4 regions of the Selenomonas sp. oral taxon 137 str. F0430 genome follow, and region 4 is predicted to be linked to each of the others. Evidence: riboswitches for the same ligand, from Rfam matches in the RefSeq annotation. Region 4 holds a riboswitch; each other region holds the start of a gene.
The links. Region 4 has a riboswitch for cobalamin ahead of nikB (nickel ABC transporter permease). Riboswitches for the same ligand answer to the same signal wherever they lie in the genome.
Positions count from the first base shown of each region.

Region 1: it holds a riboswitch for cobalamin, as region 4 does, so the genes downstream of both, HMPREF9162_RS01600 (autotransporter outer membrane beta-barrel domain-containing protein) here and nikB (nickel ABC transporter permease) in region 4, are expected to answer to the same signal.
Region 2: it holds a riboswitch for cobalamin, as region 4 does, so the genes downstream of both, HMPREF9162_RS01170 (hypothetical protein) here and nikB (nickel ABC transporter permease) in region 4, are expected to answer to the same signal.
Region 3: it holds a riboswitch for cobalamin, as region 4 does, so the genes downstream of both, HMPREF9162_RS02800 (methylmalonyl-CoA mutase family protein) here and nikB (nickel ABC transporter permease) in region 4, are expected to answer to the same signal.

Region 1 covers NZ_AENV01000005.1:46,590-50,256, forward strand. Annotated here, with positions in the region: gene HMPREF9162_RS12855 (hypothetical protein) at 1-52, opposite strand, end outside; gene HMPREF9162_RS01595 (O-acetylhomoserine aminocarboxypropyltransferase/cysteine synthase family protein) at 286-1,575, shown strand; cobalamin riboswitch at 1,763-1,939, shown strand; gene HMPREF9162_RS01600 (autotransporter outer membrane beta-barrel domain-containing protein) at 2,139-3,667, shown strand, end outside.
Region 2 covers NZ_AENV01000003.1:12,634-16,300, reverse strand. Annotated here, with positions in the region: gene HMPREF9162_RS01175 (TonB-dependent receptor domain-containing protein) at 1-1,287, opposite strand, end outside; gene HMPREF9162_RS01170 (hypothetical protein) at 1,326-1,667, opposite strand; cobalamin riboswitch at 1,843-2,026, opposite strand; gene HMPREF9162_RS01165 (YhcH/YjgK/YiaL family protein) at 2,288-2,758, shown strand; gene HMPREF9162_RS01160 (valine--tRNA ligase) at 2,882-3,667, shown strand, end outside.
Region 3 covers NZ_AENV01000005.1:324,321-327,987, reverse strand. Annotated here, with positions in the region: gene HMPREF9162_RS02800 (methylmalonyl-CoA mutase family protein) at 1-1,945, opposite strand, end outside; cobalamin riboswitch at 2,361-2,588, opposite strand; gene HMPREF9162_RS02795 (G5 and 3D domain-containing protein) at 2,676-3,485, opposite strand.
Region 4 covers NZ_AENV01000009.1:46,699-50,365, reverse strand. Annotated here, with positions in the region: gene HMPREF9162_RS07375 (MATE family efflux transporter) at 1-1,082, shown strand, start outside; cobalamin riboswitch at 1,197-1,394, shown strand; gene nikB (nickel ABC transporter permease) at 1,544-2,488, shown strand; gene nikC (nickel transporter permease) at 2,485-3,297, shown strand; gene HMPREF9162_RS07360 (ABC transporter substrate-binding protein) at 3,392-3,667, shown strand, end outside.

The DNA of each region.
Region 1 (3,667 bases), on a different contig from region 4:
TACTGTGCTGTATCTTGCTCGAAATCCGCACTGCAAAGATTCCTTTTGCCATAATTTACGGTTTGCTTCCCATGCGCCTTGCGTGCCGCCCGGGCGTCCGCTGCAGCGATTTTTAAGCCCTGCTTTTTTCGCAAGGTGGATGCCCAGACGGCGATATAAACCCCGCATACATAAAGCCTGCGGCACCTCTGTTTTTCATATTGACAACAGTATATTGCAGGAGTATAATATAACATATCTATTAAGTATGAAATTAAGCTCTGACAAGGAAAGGGGTACCCCCTCATGAGTGACAAGAAGTACCGTTTCGAAACGCTCCAAGTCCGCGCCGGCCAGGAGCAGCCGGATCCCGTCACGGACGCGCGCGCTGTTCCGATCTATCAGACGACCTCCTATGTGTTCCGCGATGCGCAGCATGCGGCGGATCGGTTCGCCCTGCGCGATCCCGGCAACATCTACGGGCGGCTCATGAACCCCACGCAGGATGTCTTCGAAAAACGCATCGCGGCGCTCGAGGGCGGTGCGGCGGCGCTCGCCTTCGCGTCGGGCGCGGCGGCGGTCACCGCGACGATCCAGGGGCTCGCCCATGCGGGCGATCACATCGTCTCCCAGCAGACCATCTACGGCGGCTCGTTCAACCTCCTGAAGCACACGGTCAAGGAGTGGGGCATCGACGTCACCTTTGTCGATCCGAAAGGCGGCGCGGCGGCGTATGAGGCGGCGATCCGTCCGAATACGAAATGCGTCTACATCGAGACCGTCGGCAATCCGAACGCCGATCTCGTCGACATCGAGGCGATCGCCGAGATCGCGCATAAGAATGGCATCCCCGTCGTCATCGACAACACGTTCGCGACGCCGTACCTCCTGCGCCCCATCGAGCACGGCGCGGATATCGTTGTGCATTCGGCGACAAAGTTCATCGGCGGACACGGCGCGGCGCTCGGCGGCGTCATCGTCGACAGCGGCAGGTTCGACTGGAAGGCGTCGGGACGGTTCCCGCACATCACCGAGCCGAACGCGAGCTACCACGGGCTGAGCTTTGCCGATGCGCTCGGCGCGATCGCCTTCATCGTCTACCTCCGCGCGCTCATTCTGCGCGACACGGGCGCGACCATCTCGCCGACGCACGCATTCCACTTCATCCACGGCCTCGAGACGCTCTCCCTGCGCGTGGAGCGTCACACGGAGAACGCGTTGAAGCTCGTCGACTTCCTCAGCAAACACCCGAAGGTCACGAAGGTCAACCACCCCGCGCTGCCCTTGCATCCGGATCATGCCCTCTACGAGCGGTACTTCCCGCACGGCGGCATCTCCATCTTTACCTTTGACATCAAGGGGGGACAAGAGGAGGCGTACCGCTTCATCGATAAACTCGAGCTGTTCTCCATCCTCGCGAACGTCGCGGATGTGAAGTCGCTCGTCATCCACCCCGCGACCACGACGCACTCGCAGATGAGCGCGGAGGAGCTCGCGGCATCCGGCATCAACGCCGGCACCGTGCGGCTCTCCGTCGGCATCGAGCACATCGACGACCTCCTCGCCGACGTCAGCGCGGCGCTCGACGCTGTGTGAGGCATTCGGTTCGCCACTGAATTATGTGAAGTAAATATTTAATCCCCCTGCATTTAATGTAGGGGGAATTTTTTATACTTATGATAAATTGAGGTTGTGAATGATATTCATGATTTTTTCAATAAAATATTGTCCCATATATTGATTCTATTGTAAAATGATGATATAATGTCGCCTGAAATTCACAAAACTACACAGACGAACAGGTTCCGTAAGGATTCATAGGGAAGTCGGTGCAAATCCGACACGGTCCCGCCGCTGTATCAAGGAGTGCGGCTGCATATGGTCACTGGAGATTTTCCGGGAAGACGCAGCCGCGCGATGATTTGGAGTCAGAAGACCTGCCTGTTCCAAGGTCACCGTTACCACCTGCGAGCGACAGGGAGGAGATTCATATACGGCTGTATTGCCGTTCCATTCATATGCTTCTGCCTCTTTTGGCAGAGGCTTTTTTTGTACCGCTCGCCGGGGATACGTTCGGAGAGGAGGAAAACGCAGAATATTAACAAGAATGCATGTGCATTTTTTCACAGAGTATTGATTGTTCGGGAGGAAGAAAAAACGTGAAATTCGAAAAAAGAGAGCTGAGACTTACGGCACTGGTACTTATGGCGCTGATGGGGGTTAGTGCGTGCGGAACGGCGTCGGCGGAGGAGCAGACAGGAACCACGTTCACTAAGGGACAAATTGACGGGAAACCCGCATATAAATTTTCAAGTGATTTTGCAAAATTCAACGTCTGGGATGGCGCAACAAAGAGCTACACATTTACAAAAGACAGCACGATAAATACGAAATCCATCACAGGAAATAGCGCAGATGTCAATGTCAATGCACCCGGCGTGACGCTTACGCTCAATTCAAAGGAGAACCTTGGCATTCAGAGTTATAAGGGGCGCGGCTATAAGGCGGATCCCAATTACTATAACGGACTTCATGACGTCACGATTACGGCGAAGAAAGTCATTGTCAATGTTGACCGTACCTCACATACAAATGCGGACGATTCCTACGGGATCATCTCCGGCTCTTCCGACGCGAAAACTGTGCGCGTGAACGGCGATGTGGACGTTAATATCTCGAGCAATTTTTTGAAAGCGCCGGACGGCTCCGGCGACCGTGATCCCGCTGTGACCTGCGGCATCGGCACACTGAACCATGGTCATGTTTACATTGACGGAAATGCGAAAATTCGCGTCAAGGTGCCGACACAGCAGAGTCTCGGCAGCCATGGCGAGAACTTCCTCTCCCACTACTATGTCAGCGGTATTTCCGCGATGCTCAATTATGATGGAGATACACAGGGCGGCAATATCACGGTGACGGGTGACGTTGACGTCGAATCCGACGGCAGTGGCGTCCGTGCGGGAACGCGTTCCACGGTAACGATTGGCGGCGGCGGCAGAATCAAAATCAATAAGGAGCATAATCTTCCCCATTTTGCGATCAATGCCGAGGAAGCAACTGTCAATATGAATGTAAAGCTCGACAAGGACGGCAACGTCGTCGGCGCAGGCAGCCGCAAGACGGAGATCTACGGCAACATTGGGCTCATTGACAGAGAGGGAACGGCTACTACATTCGGCAATACGCTGACGCGGATCAATGTGGGACTGACGACCGCCGACTCCATATTTACGGGCATTGTGCTGGATAATTACAAAGAGCAAGGGAAAAACGAGCCGGACAAGAAGGCAATTCGTGAAGCGACGGGGCTTAACCTGTATCTGCAAAACGGTGCGAAATGGGTGAACGAAGAGTGGGGCGCGATGATTCCCACGCGTGCGGGGTTCAGCGGCAGTAAGCTACGCTCGCTCCATGGCGGTGTGGATGCCGACCATGCGGGCAGGATCTTCCAAAAGGATGCGCGCTCCATCACGATCAACCACTATGATGGATTTACCAATGTCTACTATGATCGCACGGCGCCGGATGCCACGACGCTTGTCGGCGGAGATTTTGTCGTTAAAAATGCCGCCGCAGGCAGCGGCGTCACTCTGCGCACCTCCGGCAACGGGCTCGACACATCGAAATATAAAGAAGCGCTCGAATCGCTCGCACATAAATTCTACTACGAAGGATATAAGAGCGG
Region 2 (3,667 bases), on a different contig from region 4:
CGTCAGCTGTTCGTTCGTTGCACCGCTTGGGAATGCGGCGCGGTATTCGTCAGCAAGATCTTTTGCGCTCTTTCCGTCTCTGCGCCAACGGAAATAATCCCGGTTGGAATAGCGGTGGTTCTGACTATAAAGACGCAGGAAACTCTCCATGCCGTTCTCTTTATTGAACGTCCACATGAGTTCCCAGTCATTGTCCTTGAACTTACTGAACGAGCGATAGACCTGCCCGTCAAGTGCAAAGAGATTGCGGTAGCCAGGGACGTCTGTGTCACCACGTTTTGGCACCCATTTACCTTGCGAATTAGTCATATCCTGTAATACATTGTTGCTGTTAAGGTCGCCGACAGCCGCCTTGAATATGATTCTGTCCCAATCGGCTTCGTTCCAGTATTTGAGGCTCGGCACGGAGATCGGATAGCCGTCTTTTCCCTGTTTGAAATTATACCAGAGCTTGAGATTTTGCTTATCGCTGAGCTTCTTGTCCAGACGGATATTCAGAGCGTCTTCCTTGTACTCGGATCCGCCGAGCGTGCCTGTGCCGCCCACAACGCCGTCCACGAATTTCGTATCGCCGCTCATCGAACGGGTTGTCGTGAAGAAATAGCGCAGGCTGTGATCGGGAAGTGCCGATCCCGAGAGCGTCAGTGCATAATTATGTTTGTGCCATGCCCCCGTGGAGAGATCAAGCGTCCCTTTCTGCTGCTCGCCGCCCTTGCGCGTGATGATGTTGATGACGCCGCCCGTTGCATCGGGACCGTATACAGAGGCACCCGGCCCCTTGATGACCTCGATCTTGTCGACGCTCTCCATACCGATGAGCTGATCGAGATTCACGCCTGTCGACTTGGTGCCGGTTTTGCTGTTGCCGCCGACGCGCGTACTTGTGAGATTGTCCACACGGCGTCCATCGATGAGAATGATGACGCGTGTGTCGCCGTTGATGGAGACTCCGTTGTTGTAGAACTGATAGCCGTACTCGCCGCCGCGGTAGCCGGGATTCTGGAACGTGATGCCCGGAATGCGCTTGATTGCCTCGGTCAGATCAACGTAATGACGTTTCTCGATCTCCTCGCGTGTGATGACTTTGACGTCACCGCCCGTACGATAATAGGACTGCTCTGTAATCGTGTCGCCGAACTGATCCTTCGTACGCTCTGCCGAGACGACGACGTCATCCAGCGTATACGAATTGAGATTTTCATCATGTGCGGCATAGGCGGCGTTATGCCCCCCCCCAATGGACACGAATGCGAGGGCAATCAGCGCCGACAGCTGCTTTTTCTTCATACCGATAGTTCCTCCTTGACGCTTCTAGGGGCTGCGGATTACCACCGCGCTCCGTTGATGTAAGAGAATTCGTAGTTCTGCTCCGTGACCCATGTTTTCCACTGTCCTTCGAATGAGCCGAAGTTCAGTGTCAGCCGTTTTGTCTCACCCGCAGGGACTTTGCACATGGGCAGGCGCTTCGGCGTGCCGACGAATTGGTAGGTCGTGCCGTCGGCGCGCGTGAATGTGATCTGCATTGTGAAGTCGTTCAGCGCCGTGACAGTGATGTCGTCGCGTCGATTTTCAAAAATGCCGGACACGCACAGCTCGCCGCCCGAGATCCAGACCTTCGTCGTCGTCCACTCGAGCATCATCGGATCGTCCGAGACCTCCGCCGCCATTCCTCTGCCGCCTGTGCACAGGACAAGCAGAAGAGCAAAGAACAACATCCTGTATAAACGCATTTCCTCACCCCCTTTTGGAAAAATCTCACAAAAAAACGGCGTTCTCCGCGCAGGAAAATGCCGTCATACCGCCGCTGTGGGCGCGGCTCTCCTCCCCATCGCTCGTGGGTCAGGCGGTGAGCGTCAAACAGGCAGTTCTCCCGGCTCGGAATCATCGCGCAGCTGCGCCTTCCCAAGGAGACGATCTCCCCAGTGACATCATACAGTATTGCTCTTCCTTACGGTGGCGGGACCGCTTCGGCTTTACACCGAATTCCCTATTAAGTCCAAAGGACACCTGTTCCGTTTAAGTTTATGATATTATAATGCGCGCTTATTGTATTATAGGGGAATGGAATTTGTCAAGATGGATTCGGGTGGAACAGAAAAAAAGAATATGCAAAAATATTGAATGTTTATTAGGAAGTGATTTTGTCTTGCATGAATGCGTTTGATTCGGTAGAATGAGGTTTAAGAACCGCTTGGCGCGGTATTTTGTGGATATTGTTTTGGGCAGGATACGGAAAGCTTCCTGCGGCAGCCGTGAAATATAGGATTCAATGAAGGAGGTTCAACATATGCAAACCGGACAACTAAAGGAAATGGTGAAGGATAAGTCGCTGCCGGCGCCGATTCAAAAGGCGCTGCAGGTGCTGCATCTGCGCGATATTGCAAATATGCAGGCGGGGCGCGTGGAGATTGCGGGCGATGATATGTACGCGGATGTGTTCGACGCGGTGACGCGGCGGTACGGCGATCAGCGCGCGGAGGCGCACGAGCAGTACTACGATGTGCAGTACCTCGCGCGCGGAGCGGAGCGGCTGCACTATGCGCCGCAGGGCACAGAGGGAGAGGTCGCGGCGCGCATCCCCGAGCGCGATCTGATCTTTTACCGCGGGACGCCCGATCCGGAGTATATCGACGCCGTGCCGGGGACGGTGACGATCTTTGCGCCGGGGGAAATCCACCGCCCGACGGTCGCAGCAGGCGAGCCGATGGAGATCCGCAAGGCGGTCGTTAAGGTTCATTCGTCTCTCATGACGTCGTGATCCTTGCAAAAAATATTGTTTTGTGCTACTCTTACGTAGTATTTCATACCAAAATAAACGACGATGTGCGGGCGCCCTCGTCCCCCTCGGGACGGGGCGCTTTTTTCGGGAGGAACGAAATAGATGTCAGAAGAGCAGGGCGCCAATATTCCGAAGAACTACGATCCCGCTTCCTTTGAGCGGAAATGGTATGCGTATTGGGAAGATCACGGATTTTTTCATCAAGAGGCGGACGAGAGCCGCGAACCGTACAGCGTCGTCATCCCGCCGCCGAATGTGACGGGACAGCTCCACATGGGGCATGCACTCGACAATACTCTGCAGGATATCCTCGTGCGGTATCAGCGGATGCGCGGGAAGAACGTCATCTGGGTGCCGGGCTGCGACCATGCGGGCATCGCGACGCAGGCAAAGGTCGAGGAGTCGCTGCGCGCGGAGGGGACGACGCGGTTCGACCTCGGGCGCGAGAAGTTCCTCGAGCGCGTGTGGGCGTGGAAGGAGCAGTACGGCGACCGCATCATGTATCAGCTGCGGATGCTCGGTTCGTCCTGTGACTGGGCGCGCGAGCGGTTCACGATGGACGGGGGATGTTCGCGTGCGGTGCGCGAGGCGTTCGTCAGTCTCTACGAGCAGGGGCTCATCTATCAAGGCACGCGCATCACGAACTGGTGCCCGTCCTGCACGACGGCGATCTCCGACATCGAGGTGAACCACGAGACGGAAGAGGGGCATCTCTGGCATCTGCGCTATGCGATCGAGGGGACGGACGAGTACGTCGAGATCGCAACCACGCGCCCCGAGACGATGTTCGGCGATACGGGCGTCGCGGTACACCCGGACGACGAACGGTACAAACATCTCGTCGGGAAAACGCTGATTCTGCCCGTCGTGGGACGGCGCATCCCGCTC
Region 3 (3,667 bases), on a different contig from region 4:
TGCCTGCAGCTTCCGCCGCCTCTTCGACCGTCTTAAAGCCGTCGTTGCCGAGCACTTCGAATGCGCCGACCTGCAGGAAGCCCGTGGTGAAGTCTGCACGCGCCTTGTGCTGCGGGATGGGTCCCATGTTCGCGAGGAAGATCTTGACGTTGTCGTTCTTCTCCGCCTTGTAGTCCTCAGTGCGGCGGCGCAGCGCCTCGAAGCGCTCGCTCCAGCGGTGCGGCGCGATAGCGTCGACCTCTTCGGACGCCGGTTTGCCCTCGATGACCGCAGCCATGAGTTCCGCGATGGTCGCGCCGGCAAATGCCGCCTCGACGCCGTTCTCGACGGTAGGCGCGCTCCTGAGCGCTGTCAGCGCGTCTTTGCAGTGCTTCACATCAATGTCGGCGAGATATGCGTCGATATCGGCGGCACGCTGCTGTTTCAGCGCCACCGTATCCTCTTCGCGGCGGTCGAGCAGGGTCTCCGTCATGTTCGGATACATGTTGTTGCCGACGATGCGATCCTTGCGCACATCCGCCTTCTTGAAGCGGTCGGCAAGGATCTTCGCGATCTCTTCCTGCACATAGCCGCTCTTTAAGGCCTCGACGATCCCGCCTTTGCCCTCGATGGTCTGGAACTCCGCCCAGATGCGTTCTTTCATCTGGCGCGTCAGCGATTCGACCGCCCACGATCCGCCTGCGGGATCGATCGGCTGAAGCATCCCGAACTCCTCCTGGAGCATGATCTGGATGTTGCGCGCAATGCGCCGGGAGAATTCGTCACCCTTACGGATCGGTTCGTCAAACGGTGCGCTCTCGAAGGAATCGATGCCGCCGACAACGCCCGAGAAGATCTCCGTCGTATTGCGGAGCATGTTGACGTACGGGTCGTAAACGGTCTTGAAGAAGAGCGCGGGACGCGCGTGAATGCGCATCTTCTGCGATTCCGCGTTTCCGCCGAACGCCTTGACGATCTGCGCCCAAATCGGACGCACCGCGCGCAGTTTCGCAATCTGGAGGAAGAAGTTCGCGCCCATGGAGAACCCGAACATGATCTGCGACGCCGCGTCGTCAACCGTGAGCCCGCGCTCACAGAGCGCACGCAGATACGCCGTCGCCGTTGCGAGCGAGGAGGCAATCTCCTGCACGTCGTTCGCGCCGCCGTTGCTGTAAACATCGCTGCGTACAAATACGGTTTTGACATGCGGCGCGTTCTTCACCGCCCATTTTGCCGCCGCCGCCATTGCATCATACTGTGCGCTGAGCGACGCGCCGATCTTGCCGCGTGCGGCGAGCTCGCCGATGGGGTCGGCGCCGATGACGCCGCGCACGCCCGACATATCCTCCCCTGCCGCACGGCGTGCCGCCGCGACGAGCGAGAGGATCGGGAGCACCGCTGCGCCTGCATAGACATAGAGCGGGAACTTCCCGAGATCGAGCCCCTCGAGCAGCGTGTGCATATCGTCGACTGTCGTCACGCTCGTGCCGAGGTCACCGACATGTTCCGCCTCGCGCGCGTCGACGCCTTTGCGTGACGCACTGTCGAGGACGATGTGGTAGATGGTCGAGCCCTTGTCATTCTCATGGCGGAGCAGCTCGTTGTTCTCCTTGGGCAGGGTCTCGTCGCACGCCTGGGCAATGCCCCAGGGCTTTCCGATGTAGCCCGCCGCATCCACACCGCGCAGGAAGTCGCCCATCCCCGGCATAACGCTCTTGGGCAGGATTTCCTCCGTGTGCTTCTTCGTGTACATAGGCTCGAATGTGATGCCCTCGTAGGTTTTCGTGAACATCACTTTTTCGAACGGAGCTCCCTTGAGCAGAGCTTCGCACGCAGCTTTCCACTCCTCGTCTGTCGGCGGAGTGAATTCATCGAGCGGAACGTCGGGGAAATCCTCGACCTCAGCCGATTTCTTCAGAAGCTGCTGAAGTTCTTCGTCGCTTGAGCGCTCTTTTTCTTCCGGCATAGTACGTCCTCCTTTGTATGATAAGGGAAGCTGATGAACTCAAACTTCTCTTAAAAAACTGCGGTGAGGCAGTTTTTTTATAAAAAAAACACCCCGAGCTTCCACCCTCGGAGTGACCTCCATAACGGAGATAAATGAGAACTGAAAAGATGAGCAATGTTTCCCCAAGGGGTGTATACCGCCCCTTCATCCCGGGGAAATCGCTATGCACGGAAGCTCATCTTCCCATGCACACCGATCTCCTCGGGACATGCTCACGCACCGTATGGCAAGCGAAAAGCCCGCCCCACACGTTGTGCAGGACGGGCTTCCGATATCGTCACTCAGTTCTCATCTAATCCGATCTCTTGGCTGCGCCGGATTTTCGTTTTGAAGCGAACGATTCGTAATCCCCATCCCCATCACTCGTAGGTCAAACGGTGATTGTCAATCAGGCAGTTCTCCTGGCTTCAGTTCATCGCTCGCCTGCGCCTTCCCAAGGATGCTCTCCCCAGTGACTGTAGATATCTTCTATCTACCTTGCAGGTTCACTCGCTGTTACAGTGGCGTGACCGCTCCGGCTTGTACCGGATTCCCTATTAAGTTCGGTTGATGTCCGCATCTCTGCGAAGCATCTCCCTACACCTGATCCAATCCATATGAAGTTTTTATCGTACGATAGTATAGTATCACTGATGAACGGTCTTGTCAATAAAAAATCGCGCGATTTTTGTGTCGCGCGAAAATTTTATTATTCGAGTACGTAGACCTCGACATTACGCCGTCCAAATTGGATTGCTTCGTCGTAGCTCTCCATGCAGAGATCAATTTTTTGTCCGACGATGGCGCCGCCCGTATCCGCGGCGATCGCCTCGCCGTAGCCCGGGATGTAGAGGCGCGATCCGAGCGGGATCACGTTCGGATCGACCGCGACGACACCGCGCCGCGCCGGGATGCCGCTGGCCGTGATGCCGCTGCCGCCGCCGTCGCTCGGCAGGTATGCCGAGGCATGCATGGTATATGCCGCACGGTAGCGCGGGATGCCGCGGCTGACACGCTCTGCCTCGCGTTCACGTGCGCGGCGGGCTTCGGCTGCCTCCGGCTTTTCCGTCAGCATAATCGCGAGATGTTCCGTGACAGGGGCATCCACACCCGGTGCCGCGTCGATCTCGTTCATATTATAGCCGTACTCCGCCATGACGTCGCCGACCGTGCGGCTGCTCGTCATGACCTCCTGCGTATCACCCCAAAACGAAATTGTCACAGGCACCGCACGGCGCACTTCGATTTCGGTGCGGCGCCAGTCCTCGCTTCGAAACACCTCGTAGGTGTCCTTCTCACCGAGTTTTACGCCGAGTTTGGCAAAAATATCCTTGGGTTTCGTCTGTACCGTCATATCGGTGAGGGTCTGCCCGTCAACATGCACGCTGACGCGGTGCATATTCTTCGGAAAGCCGTTCATCGTGAATCCGCTCGAGAGCAGCATCATGCCGCCGAGCATGGCACAGAGCATCGTGTTTTTCTTAGTTTGAATGAAATTCCCTACTGATTTCAAACGCATAGAATGCCCCCTTTGTTTGAAAGCATTTTCCCACTTTAAGCTGAATTTTTCATGAAGAATGGGATGCGGACACGAATTGATAGCGATTTTCTGTTCTTACTCTCCACAATCTAGGATTTTCTTCCCAATACAAAAGCCCCGCACCACCGTTTTTGCAGCGACGCAGGGCTTATAAATCAGAC
Region 4 (3,667 bases):
TCGTCGTTGTCGTTCTCGGCATCGCGCATATTGTCTTTTTTATCTATATCGAGGACATCCTCCTATGGATGGGCGCACAGGAAAACTATATCGCTGACGCAGTGCTTTATGCATCGTGGACGCTGCCCGCTGTCTTTATCACATCGCTCTCGGCGACGATGCAGGCGGTTATGCTTGGGCGCGGCGAGTCTATGACCGTGCTCTCCATCAATCTGCAGGGGAACGTGCTGAACGTCATCCTCAACGCGTTTCTCATCTATGGCATCGGGCCTTTTCCCACCCTCGGGGTGCTCGGCGCCGCCATCGGTACGATTGGCAGCTCTATTTGGTCGTTTCTCCTCAGCGTGCGCGTTCTCTTCCGCTGGGGCATCTTTGGACAGGGGAGCTATCTGCCGACGCGCGATTATTTCCGTGAGTTCCTCGGCGTATTTGGCGGCATCTTCAGCGAGCAGGGATTTGAGCGCATCGGTATGGTCGTCTATACGCGCATGGTCGCCGAGCTTGGGACGATTCCATATGCCGTGCACGCCATCGCGATGAATTTCTGCGACTTTTACTACAGCTTCGGCGGAGGGCTTGGCAAAGCGAGCACCGTGCTCGCAGGACATAACCGTGACGATGAAAAGCGGGATGCATGGCGGCGTTTCGTATGGATCGGCATTACATGGGGCTTTTTCTTCTCGACGGTCGCGTTCCTGCTGACCTTCGTGTTCCGCGAGGAGATCTTCAGTATCTATTCGAGCGATCCGGAGTTGCTTGCACTCGGCAGCATAATTCTCATCTATGTCGCGGCGGTCAGTTTCCCGGAGGCGCATCAGATGATCTGCGCGGGCATCCTGCGCGCGAGCGGAAAGACCACGCAGGTCGCAGCGTATTCCTTTGTCAGCATCACGTTCCTGCGCCCCATCATCACCTATGTGTTCCTGCACGAAATGAATATGGGACTTGCAGGGGCGTGGCTCTCCCTCGCACTTGATCAGACGATACGCGCGCTCTGCGCTACATTCCTCCTGCGCGGTGTATACCGAGCGAAATATGCGCCGAATGTCCTTGTTGCTTCGATAAACAATAATAACTTATGATTATTCTGGACGAATCTCTTGACAAATCTGTCGTATGTAGATATACTACGCCTATAATCCTATAAAACTGCATAAAACGTTGCAAGTGTCGGAGAGATGTTTTCGTATCAGGGGGATATGAAAATATATGCAGGTCTCCGAGCGATGAGAGGAAAACGGGTGCAATGCCCGTGCTGTCCCGCAGCCGTATGTAGGGAATGTTCTTCCACAGGCGCAGAGCCTGTGCCTGTAAAGTCACTGGTGACAACCGGGAAGGCGGAAGAACGTGAGGATCTACAAGCCGGAAAGCCTGCTTGCAATAGGATTCATTGATGGACTCACGAGAGATGGGGAGATGGATGCACGGTTTGTGGTACCCGTATGGGTATTTATGACCTTGTTTTTGTGCGTTCGACCGCCTGTCTTTTCAGAGACAGGCGGTTTTTATGTGAAGAAGGCAAAGGGAAAAAGGAGATGGAGACTTGACTGCCAAATTTTTGCTGACGCGTTTGGGGCAGATGCTTCTAACGTTGCTCGGCGTGACGTTCCTGACGTTCAGCCTGACATTTCTCGCGCCGGGCGACCCGGTGGACGCGATTCTCGAGACAGGCGATACGATCGTCTCGCAGGAGACGATCGAGCAGACGCGCCATGAGCTGGGGCTGGATCTGCCGTTCCATGAGCAGTATATCCGTTGGCTGAACGGCGTGCTGCACGGGGATATGGGGAAGAGCTATTCGGCGAAGATCCCCGTTGTGGATAAACTCGCTCAGGCGCTGCCCGGTACGCTCGTGCTTGCGGGCACCGCGCTCGTGATGATGCTCGTCATTTCCGTGCCGTGCGGGATTCTCGCCGCCGTGTATCGGAACCGCTGGCCGGACTATCTGATTCGAGGAATTACGTTTCTGGGCGTTTCGATGCCGAGTTTTTGGGTCGGACTTATTCTTCTCTTTGTCTTTGGTCTGAAACTGGGGCTGTTCCCGATTGCGGGCGGCGAAGTGACGCCGGATCGGATGGTCTTGCCTGCGCTCACGATCGCGATTCTCCTGTCGTCGAAGTATACGCGTCAAGTGCGTACGGCGATTCTTGAGGAGCTGGGACAGGACTACGTCGTTGGCGCGCGTGCACGCGGGCTCTCGACGCAGCGCATCCTGTGGCGCCATGTGCTCCCAAATGCGTGCCTGCCGCTCATCACGCTGCTCGGTCTTGCGGTCGGCTGGCTGCTCGGCGGCGTGGCAGTCATCGAGATCGTCTTCTCGTGGCCGGGCATGGGGCGTCTTGCCGTGCGTGCGATCGAGATGCGCGACTATCCGCTGCTCGAAGGCTTCGTGTTGTGGATCGCCGTCCTCTATATGCTGGTCAACTTTATTGTGGATATTTCCTACACCTATCTTGACCCGCGCTTGAAGAAGGGGGCGAAAGCATGAGCAAGGATGCCAAAATTCTGCGCAGATACTCGATTATGGCGGGTATCATCTTTTTGGTCGCGCTCCTCGTTCCGTTCATTTTGACGGAGGATCCGTATGCGTCCGTGATGCAAAATGCATTCCTGCCGCCGTCCGCCGAGCATTGGTTCGGCACGGATAAACTCGGGCGTGATCTCTTCACTCGTGTCATCTACGGTGCCCGTATCTCCATCTTTATGGCGCTCACGGTCGTCATCCTCATCGCGGGTGTCGGCTCGCTGATCGGTGTCGTCTCCGGCTACGTCGGGGGCAAGGTGGATACGGTCATCATGCGACTGGCCGACATGTTCCTTGCGTTCCCGGGCATCGTGCTTGCGATCGCGATTGCCGGTATGATGGGCGGGAGCATCGTCAACGCGATTCTCGCGCTCGTTGCGGTCGGCTGGACGAAGTACGCGCGCCTCGCGCGCTCTGTAGCGCTCAAGATACGGCAGCAGGACTATATATCCGCCGCGATCACGAGCGGTACGCGTCCGCGCGATATGCTTATCCGCCATGTCGTGCCGAATATCATCCCCATCGTGCTCGTCACGGCGGCGATGGACATCGGCGCGATGATGATGGAGCTTGCGGGACTCTCCTTCCTTGGATTCGGTGCACAGCCGCCGACGCCGGAGTGGGGGCTCATGCTGAACGAGGGGCGTCAGTCTCTCCAGACGGCGCCGTGGCTCATGATGTTCCCGGGCGCAGCGATCGTCATTGTCGTCGCCGTGTTCAACCTGTGGGGCGATGCGCTCCGCGACTATTTGGATCCGCGCAAGGCGAACTAAGCCTTTTGGGATAAAGGGACGGATGCGGAAGGGTCGCATCCGCCGGATGTTTGGGGTTATGTAAGGAGGTTTTTCTGTGAAAAAATGGAAAAAAATGCTCACGGCGGCGCTCGCTGTGTGCGTGTCGGCGGCGGTCTTGACGGGCTGCGGCGGCGGAGATAAGGCGGCGGACACGAAGACGCTGAAGATCGGTGTGACGAACTTCGCGGACTCGCTTGATCCGACGGAGAATTTCTTCGGCTGGGTCGTCATGCGCTACGGCATCGGTGAGGCACTCGTCAAGTTCGACGAGAAGATGAATCCGTCGCCGTGGCTCGCGGAGAGCTGGCAGGTCAGCGACGATAAACTGACATGGACGTTCAAGATCCGC